One region of the Bacillus shivajii genome, then DNA from elsewhere that is predicted to be linked to it. Evidence: riboswitches for the same ligand, from Rfam matches in the RefSeq annotation. Region 1 holds a riboswitch; each other region holds the start of a gene.
The links. Region 1 has a riboswitch for thiamine pyrophosphate ahead of tenA (thiaminase II). Riboswitches for the same ligand answer to the same signal wherever they lie in the genome.
Positions count from the first base shown of each region.

Region 1 (4,963 bases):
AGTCAGATAAAAGTAAATTAACTTACATAAAAGACAAATATAATGTTTCAATCTCTCAAAAATGGGAAGATGAAGTAAAAAATCATGATGTCATCTTACTAGCTTCACCTCCACATACACATGAAGACTTATTACATAAACTAAATGAACGTATGTCAAACCAGTTAGTTGTTACAGTTGCCGCTGGTATTGACCCAAGCTATATGGAAAAAAGACTTCCAAAAGGAGCGCCAGTTTGTTGGATTATGCCTAATACAGCTGCGCAAGTTGGAAAATCCATGTCTACGTATGTTTGTGGAAAGCATGTTCAAAGAGAACACCGTGAAGTGATCTCACTTATTTTATCTTCAATAGGTGAGGCTGGAGAACTTACTGAACAACAAGTTCATGATTTAACAGCGATTACTGGAAGTGCCCCAGCTTTTGTATATGCGTTTGTCGAAGCGCTAGAAGATGCAGCAGTAGAAAATGGCGTAACACGTGATCAAGCAAGACAACTTGTGAAAACAATGTTAAATGGATCCGTCGCGATGATCGAAGCAGGACATGAACCAAAAGATCTTTGTGAGCAAGTTGCGTCACCTGGCGGGTCTACAGCAGAAGGGTTAAAAGTACTAGAAAAAAAAGGGTTTCACGATCTAGTAAAAGAAGCCGTTCGTGCTACGAATGAACACGCGAGAAGCCAAGGCGAAAAATAAAGTGAAATGCCTATCATATTATAAAGTGAAAGGTGTGAACGACATGTCAATGGTTAAAAAGGTTTCATTGAATACAAATCACCGTGATGAAATGATTGATGTGACAAAAGCAGTGAGAGACTATGTCGACTCTACTGGTGTAGAAAGTGGTGTTGTTTATATTTACTGTGCACACACTACTGCAGGCATTACAATAAATGAAAATGCTGATCCAGACGTAAAGCACGATATGCTCATGCGGTTAGATGAAGTATATCCTTGGACACATGAAAAATACCGTCATGCGGAAGGAAATTCTGCGTCTCACTTAAAAGCAAGTACAGTAGGCCCCTCACAGATGGTGATCATTGAAGAGGGAAAATTAATTCTTGGAACGTGGCAAGGCATTTATTTTTGTGAATTTGACGGACCGAGATCAAGAAACTTTTACTTAAAAGTAATAGAAGGATAAAGATAAGTGGGGTGTCGCATTAAATTGGCGACACCCTTACTAATAACTTATTTTTCTTGTAAAGGCCATTCTTCGATTTTGTAAGCCATATCAAAGAACATATACTCTAACTGACAACTTGTCATAAAATGATCTTTCATACGTTCTTTTTCTTCGTTGGACGCATGTTCTGCTAATTGATCAAGTTTGTCTAGATATTTTTGCATGCGAGGTTCTGTTTGTACACCATAAAAAGAAATCCACTCATAAAAGGGGTGATTTTCATCTGGCTTATACTCTTCCATGATTCGCTCACCGATGTGTAAATAAATCCAAGGGCAAGGTAAGGTAACTGCAATAAGTTCACCAATCGTTCCTTCGTGAGCAACATTTAACATGAATTTTGAATAATGTTGAGCTGTAGGTGCTAACTTGTAACCTTGTAAATCTTCATAATCTACGCCAGCGACTTGGCAGAAATTATTATGCGGGTGAATTTCACTGTTCAAAATGAACCCGATACTCGTGTTGAACATTTCCATATCTTCACGATTTGAAGATTTGGCAATCCCCAACGCACGAGCTTGAATCATCGCGTTTAAATACTCGAAATCTTGTTTTACGTAATGAATCAATTGTTCTTTTCCGAGTTTTCCTTCTGCAACTCCTCTTACAAATGGGTGATTGTACGTTGCCTCAAAAATGTAATCTGCTTCCTTACGTAAATGCTGTGAAAATGACATACTCCATTCCTCCTTTAAATGTTTGAAGTCCATCATAGAGGGATAAAAGGCTGACGAGGCCCAATAAAAAAAGCCCCTCCGAAATGGAGCGACTCACAGCACGAAAATGATTACAAATGGTACGACCAGTAATCAATAACGTCACGATACACGTGACGATGCGTCGACTCCACTTCCCTACGTTGGTACTAACCAAATCAGGTTCAAAGGGACCAAGGAAAATCCTTATCTCAGCTCAAAAGCGCCCCTAGTGGACTTCTTATGAAATTAATTATTTCAAGTTTTACGATAGTTGAAAAAGTGAGAATTGTCAATAAATATTGAAACCCTTATTTCGACAATTTTATTTGCTTATAGGCTGATCATGCCATTTTTAAAAGAACTATGATAAAATGCAAACAGTGTGATGAAAGCATTCGTTCAAAGAGAGTAAGTCTTTTTGAACAGTTTTTTATAGAGAAAGGACCATTACGTATGTCTGATCAACAACTAATTAGAGGAACGATGATCTTAACGGCAAGTATCTTTATATCGAAAATGCTGGGATTAATCTATGTGTTCCCATTTAAAGCGATCGTCGGTGCTGAAGGTCTAGCACTATATCAATATGGTTATGCACCTTACACGTTAATATTAAGTTTAGCTACACTAGGGATTCCATTAGCGGTATCAAAATTTGTGTCAAAATATAATGCACTAGGTGACTATCGAACAGGTCAGCGATTGTTCCGCTCAGGACTTGTCGTTATGTCCATTACCGGTCTTATCGCATTTTTACTTTTATTTTTCCTAGCCAATCCGATTGCGCATCGCGTTGTGGACCCTGAACAACTAGAAGGGAATACGATTGGCGATGTCGTGTTTACAATACGGATGGTAAGTGTCGCCTTATTTGTTGTACCAATTATGTCGCTTATTCGTGGTTATTTCCAAGGTTTTGGTTCGATGGGACCAACTGCCGTATCGCAAGTGATTGAACAAATTATTCGGATTATTTTCATCTTGATCTTAACCTTTTTAATCATTGATGTTTGGGGCGGTGGACTTGGAACAGCTGTCGGTTTTGCAACATTTGGGGCGTTTGTTGGAGCACTTGGTGGACTGGCAGTATTAATTGTCTATTGGAAAAAACGCAATGCAGAACTAAACAAACAAGTAGAAGAAAGTACGGTAGACCATAACATTCCGCTACCAAAAATGTATAAAGAACTATTGAAGTATGCGTTGCCAATTTCTTTTGTTGGTCTATCCATTCCGTTATATCAAAATGTTGATTTATTAACGTTTAACAATGCATTAGATCAAACTGGAATGCCACAAAGAATTGCAGAAATGTACTTTGGGGTATTCGCTCAAGCAACTCACAAGCTCATTTTAATTCCTGTATCAATTGCAACAGCGATGTCTTTAACAATTCTGCCGACAATTACGAAGTCATTTACAAATAACGATACAGATTTATTGCAAAGGCAAATTACGCAAACGTATCAAATCATTTTGTTTTTAAGCGTTCCGGCTGCAGTTGGTTTAATGTTATTAAGTGATTCTGCCTATGGTGCACTCTTTGGCGTCGGGGAGGACTTCCATATCGGTTCAGAGATGCTCACGTATTATGCACCGGTTGCGATTTTGTTTTCAATATTTGCCGTAACATCAGCACTTCTTCAAGGGATAAACCGACAAAAATATGCAGTTATCGCTTTACTTGCTGGAATTTTGTTTAAGCTTGTAACGAATCACTTGTTTATTGTCACGATCGGACCAGGAGGGGCTGTACTAAGTACGGCGATAGGCTACGGTATTGCGATTGCGGTAAATGTTTGGGCGATTGGAAAGTTTGCTGACTATGATTATCAATATTTAATAAAGCGAATCTTATTAATCGTTCTGTTTACTGCCGTTATGGCTGGTGCTGTTGTTATTATTAGTTTAGGCTTGCAACAATGGTTCCCATTAGATAGCCGCGTGAATGCGTTTGTCGTACTCGGCTTCTCTGTTATAAGTGGAATGATCGTTTACATGTACATTAGTATTCGTTCAGGGTTGGCAGGCCAAATTTTAGGCCATCGTTTTAAAGTTTTACAAAAACAATAATAAAAGAAAAATCGCATGGACTTTTCATTTAGAAAATCCGTGCGATTTTTTCATCATATGAAATAACTGATAAAGGAACTTTTTTTCTGTATAGTTCGTAAAAATTATATAGGGGAAATATAGCAGGAATAGTTTCAATTCATTAATCGGTAGGGGGAATAAGGGTGGATGACCTTACACTTTTAGGGTTTATCGGTATTCTAATACTATATTTATTCATTTCCGTACTAACGGCCATAGATTGGACTAAGGGTGAACGGAGCCTAAAGAGGAGAATATATGACCTAGCGTTTATAGGTGTCGGCCTTTTATTTGTATTGATGATTGTTTTGAATGCACAAACGTTTCTTATATACCTCTTTGGTTTGTTTATGCTAATCTTTATTCTAAATTATCAATCCAATAAAGTTTCGTGAAAATATTGTTAAAGTTAAAACGTTAAAAAATAAGATGACTCATAAGTGTCTGTCACTTATGAGTCATTCTATTTCATCTTAAACTAACGCGTCCAAACGCTAGCTAGCTCTGCTGTTGCAACGGTAGGGTCTTCTGCTTTTGAAATTGCAGTAATGACTGAAAGTCCATCAGCTTTTCCGCGAACTACTTTTGCAGCGTTAGCTTGGTTAATACCACCAATAGCAACAATTGGTGCATCAATCCCTTTCTCTCTAAGTTCTGCAATAAAATGTGGACCGCACACTTTCTCAGTATCTTGTTTCGTCGAAGTGGCATAAACTGGACCTACACCAAGGTAATCTGCTCCATCACGTAATGCATTGTTTGCTTCATCAATGTTATGAGCAGATACTCCGAGAATGCGGTCACCAATTTTCTTTCTAACCTCAGGGACATTTCCGTCATCTTGTCCGATATGAACTCCATCTGCATCAAGTTTTAACGCAAGATCAATGTCATCATTTACGATAAAAGGGATATTTCTTGTTTGGCAAATGTCTTTCAGTTCTTTACCTAAACGTTCTTTTTCTTCACCAGTTAGA
Region 1 is NZ_CP084703.1:3,315,040-3,320,002, reverse strand. It holds gene proC (pyrroline-5-carboxylate reductase) at 1-698, shown strand, start outside; gene LGQ02_RS16105 (secondary thiamine-phosphate synthase enzyme YjbQ) at 748-1,149, shown strand; gene tenA (thiaminase II) at 1,197-1,871, opposite strand; TPP riboswitch at 2,029-2,130, opposite strand; gene LGQ02_RS16095 (putative polysaccharide biosynthesis protein) at 2,346-3,965, shown strand; gene thiE (thiamine phosphate synthase) at 4,465-4,963, opposite strand, start outside.

Region 2 (4,963 bases), 150 kb from region 1:
AGTGCCAGGCACCTTTATAACTGAATTTGTATCATTATACAGACAGTTAATATCCAGAGTCTTGACGCTCATGGTTAATTTCATTTTTTTCTTCGTAAGCAGAAATGATGTCTTGTTCTGTAAACCCTAACACAGAACCTAAAGATAAATAGGTGTGAAATAATTGTTCAAAGCTTTTTCGATCTCCTTCCTTTCTCAACGTTCCAATTGACTCAATCACTGCATAAAAATAAGGTACAAGGCTCTGTCCTTCTTTTTTTCCTTCCTCAGAAAATGGAATAAGTGGTTGATCTTCATAACCGTATTCGAGGCCGACTGATAAAATAAAATGAATTCCGTCAACATACTCTTCTAGAATGGTTGTTTGTGGTGACGGTCCTTTTTCACTCCAAAATTTAAAGCAGCGTGTTTCATTGGCAAGTTCGGAAATCTCAACGTGTAATGCCATCAGCTTCCGGTCTAATAACGATTCCGTTTGTAAGCGATGCTTTTCTTCAATATAAGTATCCAATTCTTTTTGCTTTTTATATAACTCAGTAAAATTCATTGTTTCACACCTTTAATCAATTTTTGTTTTTATTTGAATGGATTTCATAATTACGTTTTTTTCGCAGTGAAACGAATGATATTATAAATACTTCATTAAATGTACGTTTGTACTATCAGAATTTATTAATTTATGGTAGATAGATAAGTGCTTCTGCGCCGCTACGCTTGCTCGTCGCAGGTGAAGAGTACTAAGAATCTCTTTAACGATAAGCCAAGTTTTGTTTACACTATAAGAATGTATAAAATTTTAGCTAAGGAGCAATTTCGACGTAGTGAAAATTTCTTTGTGTATAGTATAAGTGCAACTACGCCTTTGTCTTCGCCTTAAAGGCTCACCAATCGGCGAGTTTTCTTTAGAAGTGAACGTAACAAAAGGCGGCGACTCCCGGAGGATCAGCGCAGTCTGAAGATCCACTTAGGCGAAGATTTGTTGAGCCTAAGTTAGCTGAAGACAAGCCCTCGGGAAAGCGTCCGTCTGAAGTGAAGTTCACACTCATCATTCGAAATTTCGCATCATATTTTGAGTTATGAAATTGATTCATTTGAAAAAATCCATCCATTATTATAACAAAGAAAAAGTTTCATTTTGAAACCATATCACAAATGACTCGTAAATATATAATAAGTGGACTTTATTTAGATTTTAATGATACAAAAAAGGGAATATAATGACTAGTAACTAATTGATTGAGAGTAGTAAAATAGTGTGCACATAAAAGGATCAACAAATGCCACATAAGGAGAGATAACAATGACTGTGATCTTATTTCGATTGTTCCTTCTAATAGCCATAGGGATCATTATATACAGTGCCATTAAATATTGGCTTGACCCACGCAGGAAGCTCGAATCAGCCCATCGTAATGGTGAGTTTTATTTGCTTGATGAGCCTAGTAATGTACGAAAAAATTTACTGTTCACATACGGAACGGTCATGTTTGAAGGAGAGAAATTCCTTGGAACAACTGATGAGTCATTTGAAGTTACATCGATTATGATCTGGACAGAGGATAATGATCGGTTGAAAGGACTCACGAAAAATGACTTTAAATTTATTGAAAAAGAAATATTAATCCGTTATCCAAAAGCAAAAATCGAATGGAAACGTCCGATCAGCGATTTACTAAAGAAGATGAAAAATGAGGAACGACTTTCATTAAAAGAATAAACAAGGGCTACCCTATCAAGCTGTAAAAGATCAATCAGGATATCGAGAAAACTTGATACGATCCAGCCCTTTTTTGTCATGTTACTGATGGGTTCATATAAATATTAAAGATAACAAAGATGATAATGATAGGCAAAATAATTGCTAATAAATTACATACAACTCCGGCAATCGCTATATACTTTCCTTTCTGAGCGGTCTTTTTCGTCTCAAGCAGAGCGATAACACCTAATATCATGCCTAAAAGGCCTAATATCATTCCGATCCAAACAAAAACGATGAACAAAAGAGCAATGATTCCAACTACTAAAGAAACGACAGCCTTTGTATTATTTTTTTCTATTTTTCCTACTTGAAAGCCAGTCACCTTCAGGCCCCTTTCTTCTCAAACTTAATTGAATGATTAAGTGAAAAATGATCTTTTCTTGCATCATTTCATACATATACAAGCGTTGCAATGATATGCACTACAGCAAATAAAAGTTATAGTCAGTACCGATTGAATGATTCTGATATAGGAGGAAGAAATGAATACTCATAAATCAATCAGCTGTGATCATTGTGCAAAAAAATTGACGTATCGTACTGATCTCGTTGTGGCAACAGTTTTTCTAGCGGTCGTCCCGTACTGTCACAATTGTTTTGTTAAGAAAATTAAAGGTATGTCTACACTACTTGTGGATAACACACCAGTGAATGGCACAGCCTCGAACGTTTTTTCCGTTTTAGCACTCATTTTTTTACCTCTTTTATTTTTCATCGATTCGCCAGTTAGGTGGGGATTTATAGCGCTTATTCTCCTCTCTCTTGGGTATAGAGCTTATTCTTACTTTGCATATGAACGTCACTTACATTAAGATTAAAATCAATGACTTTACAAAACAAGTTTTTTATCGTTAGAATATAAATAACAACATTATAACCGTAATTCGCACTAGGGGTGCTATAACGCTGAGAGACAGGTGAAATTCCTGTTAACCCTTTGAACCCGAACTAGATAATACTAGCGTGGGGAAGTGCCAGTGACGTCATATGAATATGATACGTTTGACTATCACTGCATTTCCTTGTGGAAGTGCAGTTTTTTTATTGCCCTTTAAGCGAAAATACGGAACGATGTTGAACATATTTTCAAGGAGGAATATTTTCATGCAAGGATTAAGTTGTGGAACTAGTAGAATTGTTGGATGTCGTTTTTCCGTTTATCCAATGACCGACAGATTTGTTGATGTCATTAAAGGAGCGCTAACGGAAGTTGATACGAGCAAAGTATGGATGAAAACAGATGATGTAAGTACATGTATTCGCGGAAGAAGTGAACATGTTTTTGATGTAACAAAAGCGATTTATGTTCATGCTGCAAAAACGGGTGTACACGTTGTCTTCAATGGAACATTTTCAATTGGTTGTCCTGGTGACTCTGATGGAGATACGTACATGTCAGAAGATGATGTCAGGTTAAACGAAGAAGCATCTCAACAAGAAAATATAGAAGTAGCTTCGCAATTTGCCCTCTATCCGATGAATAACGAAAATTATATGCAAGTCATTGCAGACCAGATTGGTATTGCTAAGGAGCACGGGACATTTACAAAAGGTGTTCATTACGCTTCACGCCTTGACGGTGATGCAAATGATGTTTTTAAAACGTTAGAAGAAGCGTTTGTCAATGCTTCGAAAACAGATGAACGTAGCCATGTGACGATGACAACAGCAATTTCAGCGAACAGTCCATCAAAGAAAGATAAATAAGGGGGACAAGTGTCATGACGAGTAAATGGAATTTACGTGAAATTGTCCTTATGTCGATATTAGGTGTCGTCTTCGGAGTTATTTATCTCCTTTTTTACTTTTTCGGTCAAGGCTTAAGAAATGTGTTAACTCCATTTGGCCTTGGTCCATTTGGCTACGAAGTGATTTTTGGGATTTGGTTCATCGTTTCGATCATTACAGCTTATATTATTCGAAAACCAGGAGCTGCACTTATCTCAGAGACAATTGCTGCTACGATTCAAGTATTAATCGGAAGCCCTGCAGGACCGCGACTGATTATCACAGGAATTATCCAAGGACTAGGTGCCGAAGCCGTGTTCGCTGCAACAAAATGGCAAAACTACACAACAAAAGTTCTCGTTTTAGCCGGAATGTCTGCGGCTATTTTCAGCTTTGTATGGGGATGGTATATCTCAGGTTTTGCTGCATTATCTACTGAACTTGTAACAGCGATGTTTATTGTCCGTCTCATTAGTGGTGCACTTCTAGCTGGTTTATTAGGTAAATACATTAGCGATCAACTTGCCAATACCGGTGTACTACGAAGCTATGCTCTTGGGAAGGAGTGGAAAGCACAACGTGAAAACAAAGCATCTTAATAAAGAAAGTCCTCTCATTTCTGTAGAGGACTTCTCTTTTGATTATGACTCTCAAAAAAATCCGACGATTAAAAATATGAATTTACGAATCGAAAGAAATGAAACGGTTCTCCTAATGGGACCAAGTGGCTCAGGAAAAAGCACGCTAGCCCTTTGTTTGAATGGATTATATCCAGATGCTGTAGAAGGTTGGAAAAAAGGGAGTATTTATTATAAAGGAGAAAACATTGAGTCATTTGAAAAAGGTGTATTAAATAAGAGAATCGGTGTGGTCTTCCAAGATCCTGAAAGCCAATTTTGTATGGTAACTGTCGAAAACGAACTTGCCTTCACAATGGAAAACATCCAAGTTCCTCGTGAAGAAATGAAGCCACGCATTGAGAAGATCGTACGTCAAGTGGGGATTGAATCATTACTAAAAAGGCCAATCCATGAACTTTCCGGTGGACAAAAACAAAAGGTTGCTCTTGCTTCTGTCCTTCTTTTAGAACCGGAATTAATCATTTTAGACGAACCGACAGCAAACTTAGACCCCTATTCACGTAAAGGGTTTATTGATTTGATCGGTCAATTAAAAGTAAATCATCATTTAGCCGTTCTCATTATTGAACACCAGCTTGACGACTGGCTATCATTTACTGATCGTGTCATATGCCTAAGTCATCAAGGGGAAAAAATTGCAGAAGGAGAGCCTGGCTCGATCTTTTACAAAAATGCAGATTTGCTCCTAAAAGAAGGAGTTCATTTACCGAAAGTGGTCGAAACGTACTTAAAGCATGGTCAGCCATTTGCTTTTGATGAAAACTATTGCCCTTTATCGGAAAGAGAACTTGCTTTATTTTTTGCTGAGAAAAATAAAGGTTTCAACTTATAC
Region 2 is NZ_CP084703.1:3,163,717-3,168,679, forward strand. It holds gene LGQ02_RS15370 (dUTP diphosphatase) at 47-547, opposite strand; gene LGQ02_RS15375 (sigma-w pathway protein ysdB) at 1,301-1,717, shown strand; gene LGQ02_RS15380 (DUF4190 domain-containing protein) at 1,794-2,084, opposite strand; gene LGQ02_RS15385 (hypothetical protein) at 2,245-2,574, shown strand; TPP riboswitch at 2,644-2,749, shown strand; gene LGQ02_RS15390 (Ykof family thiamine-binding protein) at 2,867-3,469, shown strand; gene LGQ02_RS15395 (ECF transporter S component) at 3,484-4,089, shown strand; gene LGQ02_RS15400 (ABC transporter ATP-binding protein) at 4,070-4,963, shown strand, end outside.
Region 2: linked by a shared signal. The riboswitch ahead of LGQ02_RS15390 (Ykof family thiamine-binding protein) and the one ahead of tenA (thiaminase II) in region 1 are both predicted to bind thiamine pyrophosphate.

Region 3 (4,963 bases), 1.9 Mb from region 1:
GTCACTCTTCCTGCTGCTGCGAGATTAATAGGGTCTGTCGGGTTTGCCGGAAACTGAATATTTACTTTCACACCTTCTTCTTCAAAATAACCGTGTGCCTTTGCCACATATAAATAGCTATGTACAGCGTTTGGGTACCAATCGAGCATAAGGTCAATTTCTGTTATTTCTTCATCCGCTTCATTTCCTCCACACGCCGCAAGAGTAGCGATAACCGCGACAATAAAACTACTTAATAACCATTTCTTCATCCTGTTTTCCTCCATTTTAATGTAATCTTTTCTAGTAAAACGACAAGTAAAAATAAACTAATTCCAATTGCTGATAATAATACGATTGGCGCAAAAACGCCTGCTCCATCAAACTGTGTCATCATTCTTCGACTAAAATAGCCTAAACCAGCTTGTGCGCCTAACCATTCTCCGATCGCCGCACCGATAACACTCAGTGTTACAGCAACTTTTAATCCTGAGTAAAAATGTGGAAGTGCCGATGGAATATAAAGTTTTAAGAAAATATCTTTCTTCTTTGCTCCCATTGTTAACAGAAGTTCTTTTAATTCTTTACTGCTTGAGCGTAACCCATCAAAAGTATTTACTGTAATCGGAAAAAATGTAATAAGAACTGTGACAATAACTTTACTCCAAATCGAGTAACCGAACCATAAAACAAAGATCGGTGCCAAAGCAATCACAGGAATCGTTTGTGATGAGATTATAATCGGGTAAAAGGCTTTTTCTGCGGCTTTACTAAGGTTCATCCAAATCGCTAAGCCAACACCCAATACAATTGATATGAAAAGACCGACAACAATAATCGTCAACGTTGCAGGTAAATGGACAAAAAATAACGGATCCCTTAATTCCCAGAGCTTCAACATGATTTGGGTTGGTGCTGGTAATATATAAGCCATATCCAGCAATCTCGCGCCCAACTCCCAAATAATTAGAATAATAGCCACAAGAATGAATGAGACACTATAATCCTTCCAATTCCTCATGCTTTCAACCTCGGTCGTAGTTGATCTAGTAAATAATGTTTCAATTCAACAACAGATGGTTCACTTAAATCATGAATCGATCTTGGGCGCTTTGTCGGAACGTAAACCTCTTGAAGTTGCTGAACAGGTGTTTCTGTAAGAATGAACACTCGGTCTGATAAAAATAACGCTTCATCTACATCATGGGTAATGAATAAAACCGTTTTTTGCCACTTTTTCCATTGCTCTAATAACCATTCTTGCATGGATATCCTAGTTATCGCATCTAAGGCACTAAATGGCTCATCTAAAAGCAAGACATTAGAACCACTTAAAATCGTCCGTAAAAAAGAGACTCTTTGTTTCATACCTCCAGATAAATCACCCGGATATTTGTTTTCGGTACCTTTCAAACCAAACTCTTCTAAAAGGCCTCTTACCTGTTCATGAGCTTGGCGTTTCTTTACCCCTTTTAATTCTAGTGGCAAAGATGCGTTATCAATAATCGTTCGCCAAGGCATGAGCAAATCTTGTTGAGGCATATACCCAACATGACCGAGTCGATCCTCAAACACCTCACCGTTGATCAATATATTACCAGCAGTAGGTTGTTCTAAGCCGGTAATTAATTTAAACAATGTACTTTTTCCTGATCCACTCGGGCCAACGATGCTTACAAACTCACCAGGCTTTACGTCGAGTTGAAGGCTATCAATGATTAATGTAACGTCCTGCCCTTTGTCCTTTGCATAGTGAAAGCTGACACCTTCAAACTGTAATACTGGTTCACTCATCTGTTGGCCACATCTCTTGACGATAAGACATATCCCAAAACATATACTCAAACCGTGTTGTATTTAAGAAGATTTCCTCTAGTTTTACAAGCTCTTCTTCTGGCTTTCCTGCGGTCAACTCGTCAAGTAAATCAATGCACCATGTTGCCAGCTGACCAAATTCGTCAGAGCTATACATTTGAATCCACCCTCCGTAAAATTCATGCTCACTTGCTCCAGGCTTTTCATTCAACTCTTTACCGATTTCCCAGTAGCTCCACATACAAGGCAAAAGAGCGGCGACAAGTTCGGCTAAGCCTCCATTTTGACCGACATGTAACATGTAGTGTGTATATGCAAGCGTTGTTGGAGCTGGTTTTGCTGTTTCGAGCTCTTCTTCACTAATTCCAAACTTTTTTGCGTACTCTCGATGCAAAGACATTTCCTCGTTTAGAGTTGAATCTAACAAGTTAGCAAACTTCCCCATCGTCTCAACATCTTTTGCCTTCATTGCACCAATTGCAAATAGTTTCGCATAGTCAATTAAATAAAGATAATCTTGGATCATAAAAAATCGGAATTTGTCCTTTTCTAACGTTCCTTCCCCAATCCCTTGCACAAATGGGTGGGCATGGTTTTTACGCCAAATCGGTTTCAAGTTTTCGTGTAATCGTTCACTAAATTTCATGCTTTTTCACTCCTTTATTTTTTAATGACTCTAACTATCGTTAAAACATCATAAACAAAACTTGGCTTATCGCCAAGTCCTAATGGCGACAGCCTTAGTTGCCACAAGCATAACTCCATTGATTAAACTTCGAGTTGCGACGAGTAACCGCAGGAGCACAAAGCAACAGCTTCGTCGAAATAACTCCGACCTGCGACGAGTAAACGCAGGAGCAGTTACTTTAATCCTTTAGCAAAGTTAAAAATTCTTAAAGTGTGACAAAAAATAAAACCACTCCTATAGCAAGAAGTGGTTAAAAAACTTAATAAATTTTTGCACGTATATTGAAAAAAATACACGTCATTCATTTATCATATTACACTTCTTCCCTACGCTAGTACGAACTAGATCAGGTTAAAAGGGTTAAGACCTGTCGTCTCTCTCAGCTTCGATAAGCACCCCTAGAGTGATTCTATTTAATTTTCGAAATCATTAATCTATGAATATTTGTACCATACTTATATGGTTTAATCAACAACTGAAGAAAATATATGACAGTCCCCCAAAAAGTATAACCATTAATTTCTAGATGCTTCCAGGTGCCAGGCACCTGGAAATTTTATGGAATCAACTAGAGGACCTGTAGAGGGTTTAACGGTTATAAATAGAATTTCTTATTTATTCAAAACTTCTTTCCAGCTCATCGACTAAGGTACCGACGTAAGCTACGGCTTTTTTAATCGGATCAGGTGTTGACATATCGACGCCAGCTAGCTGCATAAGCTCGAGTGGTTTTAACGTTCCTCCAGCTTTTAAAGCAGAAATCCATCGATCAACAGCCGGTTGCCCTTCTTCCTTGATCGTTTGCGCGGCTGCTGTTGAGGCGGTTAACCCTGCAGAGTACGTATATGGATATAGTCCCATATAATAATGAGGCTGGCGCATCCACGTTAACCCTGCCCCGTCATCGATTTCAACCGCATCGCCCCAAAATTGCGACAACAACTCCTTTTTTTGCTCACATAGAAGTTTAGCCGTAATTGGCGTTCCTTCGTCTGCTAAGTCGTACACACGACGTTGAAGCTCGCCTTCTAAAATATGAGTGACAAAGTTGTGATAATACGTTCCTAAGGACTGGAGAATGACCCACCGGCGCATTCGATCATCATTTGGCTTCGCTAAGATGTGCTGGCTTAATAACATCTCATTCATTGTTGACGGGGCTTCTATAAAATATCTAGACGGACGAGTATTCGAGATGTTTTGATAACGACCAGCTAACCGGAAGTGACCGGCATGACCTAGTTCATGCGCAAGCGTAAACGCATTTCTCATCGAATCACTCCACGTCATTAAAATATACGGGTGAACACCATAAGGACTTGAGCAGAACGCTCCAGAACGCTTTCCGACGTTGTCAGCACGATCAACCCAGCGACTGTGCACTCCTTGCTTCATGATCTCCATATATTCAGGCCCCATCACTTCAAGTGATTCTAGGACAAGCTTTGATGCTTCTTCATACGTAATTTCAGGTTCAAATTCTGGATCAAGTGGCGCTTTCAGATCACTAAATTTCATTTGTTCCAACCCGAGAACACGTTTTTTCAACTTCGCATAACGGCGCATATGTGGCGCAAGCTCCGTTTGTATTGTATCTAACTGATTATGATACATCTCTTTCGTGACTTGTTGCTCATGAAGGAGCATATCTGTAACTGAATCATAGTTTCTAAGGCGCGCTTCAACGACTTGTTTTTTCACTTCTGTCGCATATGTCGCAGCATACGTATTTTTATACTGCTCTAGTGTCGCAACAAACGAGTCATACGCGTTTCGACGTAGCTCTGTATCTGAAGAGCCTTCGTAATTAGGAAATGAATTAAACGTTAACGGATGTTCTTCACCGTCATCTGTCGTAAAAGAAGAAAACTGCATGTCTGACGTCTTGCTACGTTCATAAGTCATATAAGGTGCATTCATCACTTCACTAAAAGCGGCTAGTACTTCTTCTGCATCAGAACTAAGCTTATGAGGCTTCATTTCCAATAAATCCGACAATGTTTTTTCATACTCCTTCAACCCTTCTTCTTGCTCTATGTAATTTTCAATCTTTTGATCATCGAGTTCAAGGATTTCAGACCGGATAAATGATGTACTTGCATTGACTTGGGACATAAGTGAGCCGACTCGGGCGGAATTCGCTTGATTGTTTGGATCTGTCCCATCACCAGATTGACGAAGATGAGCGTATGTCATCACACGCATGACACGTTCTTGCAGTGCATCTTTTGCTTGTAAACAATCTAACAGTACCACTGCACTCTCTCCAAGTTTCCCTTTATATTTCGTCACCATTTCAATATCGCTTTCAATGGCCTTTAATTCACTCTCCCAAGCTTCCTCTGTTGCAAATAAGTCCGCTAAGTTCCATGTTTGTTCAATAGGAACTTCAGACCTCATTAACGTCTTCCCCATTCATATCATTCCTTTCTCATATTTTGAACCTGGATTATTTCGGATTCCGAAGGTTATTTCTATTAT
Region 3 is NZ_CP084703.1:786,966-791,928, reverse strand. It holds gene LGQ02_RS03820 (ABC transporter substrate-binding protein) at 1-251, opposite strand, end outside; gene LGQ02_RS03815 (ABC transporter permease) at 248-1,000, opposite strand; gene LGQ02_RS03810 (ABC transporter ATP-binding protein) at 997-1,773, opposite strand; gene tenA (thiaminase II) at 1,766-2,440, opposite strand; TPP riboswitch at 2,789-2,892, opposite strand; gene pepF (oligoendopeptidase F) at 3,098-4,897, opposite strand.
Region 3: linked by a shared signal. The riboswitch ahead of tenA (thiaminase II) and the one ahead of tenA (thiaminase II) in region 1 are both predicted to bind thiamine pyrophosphate.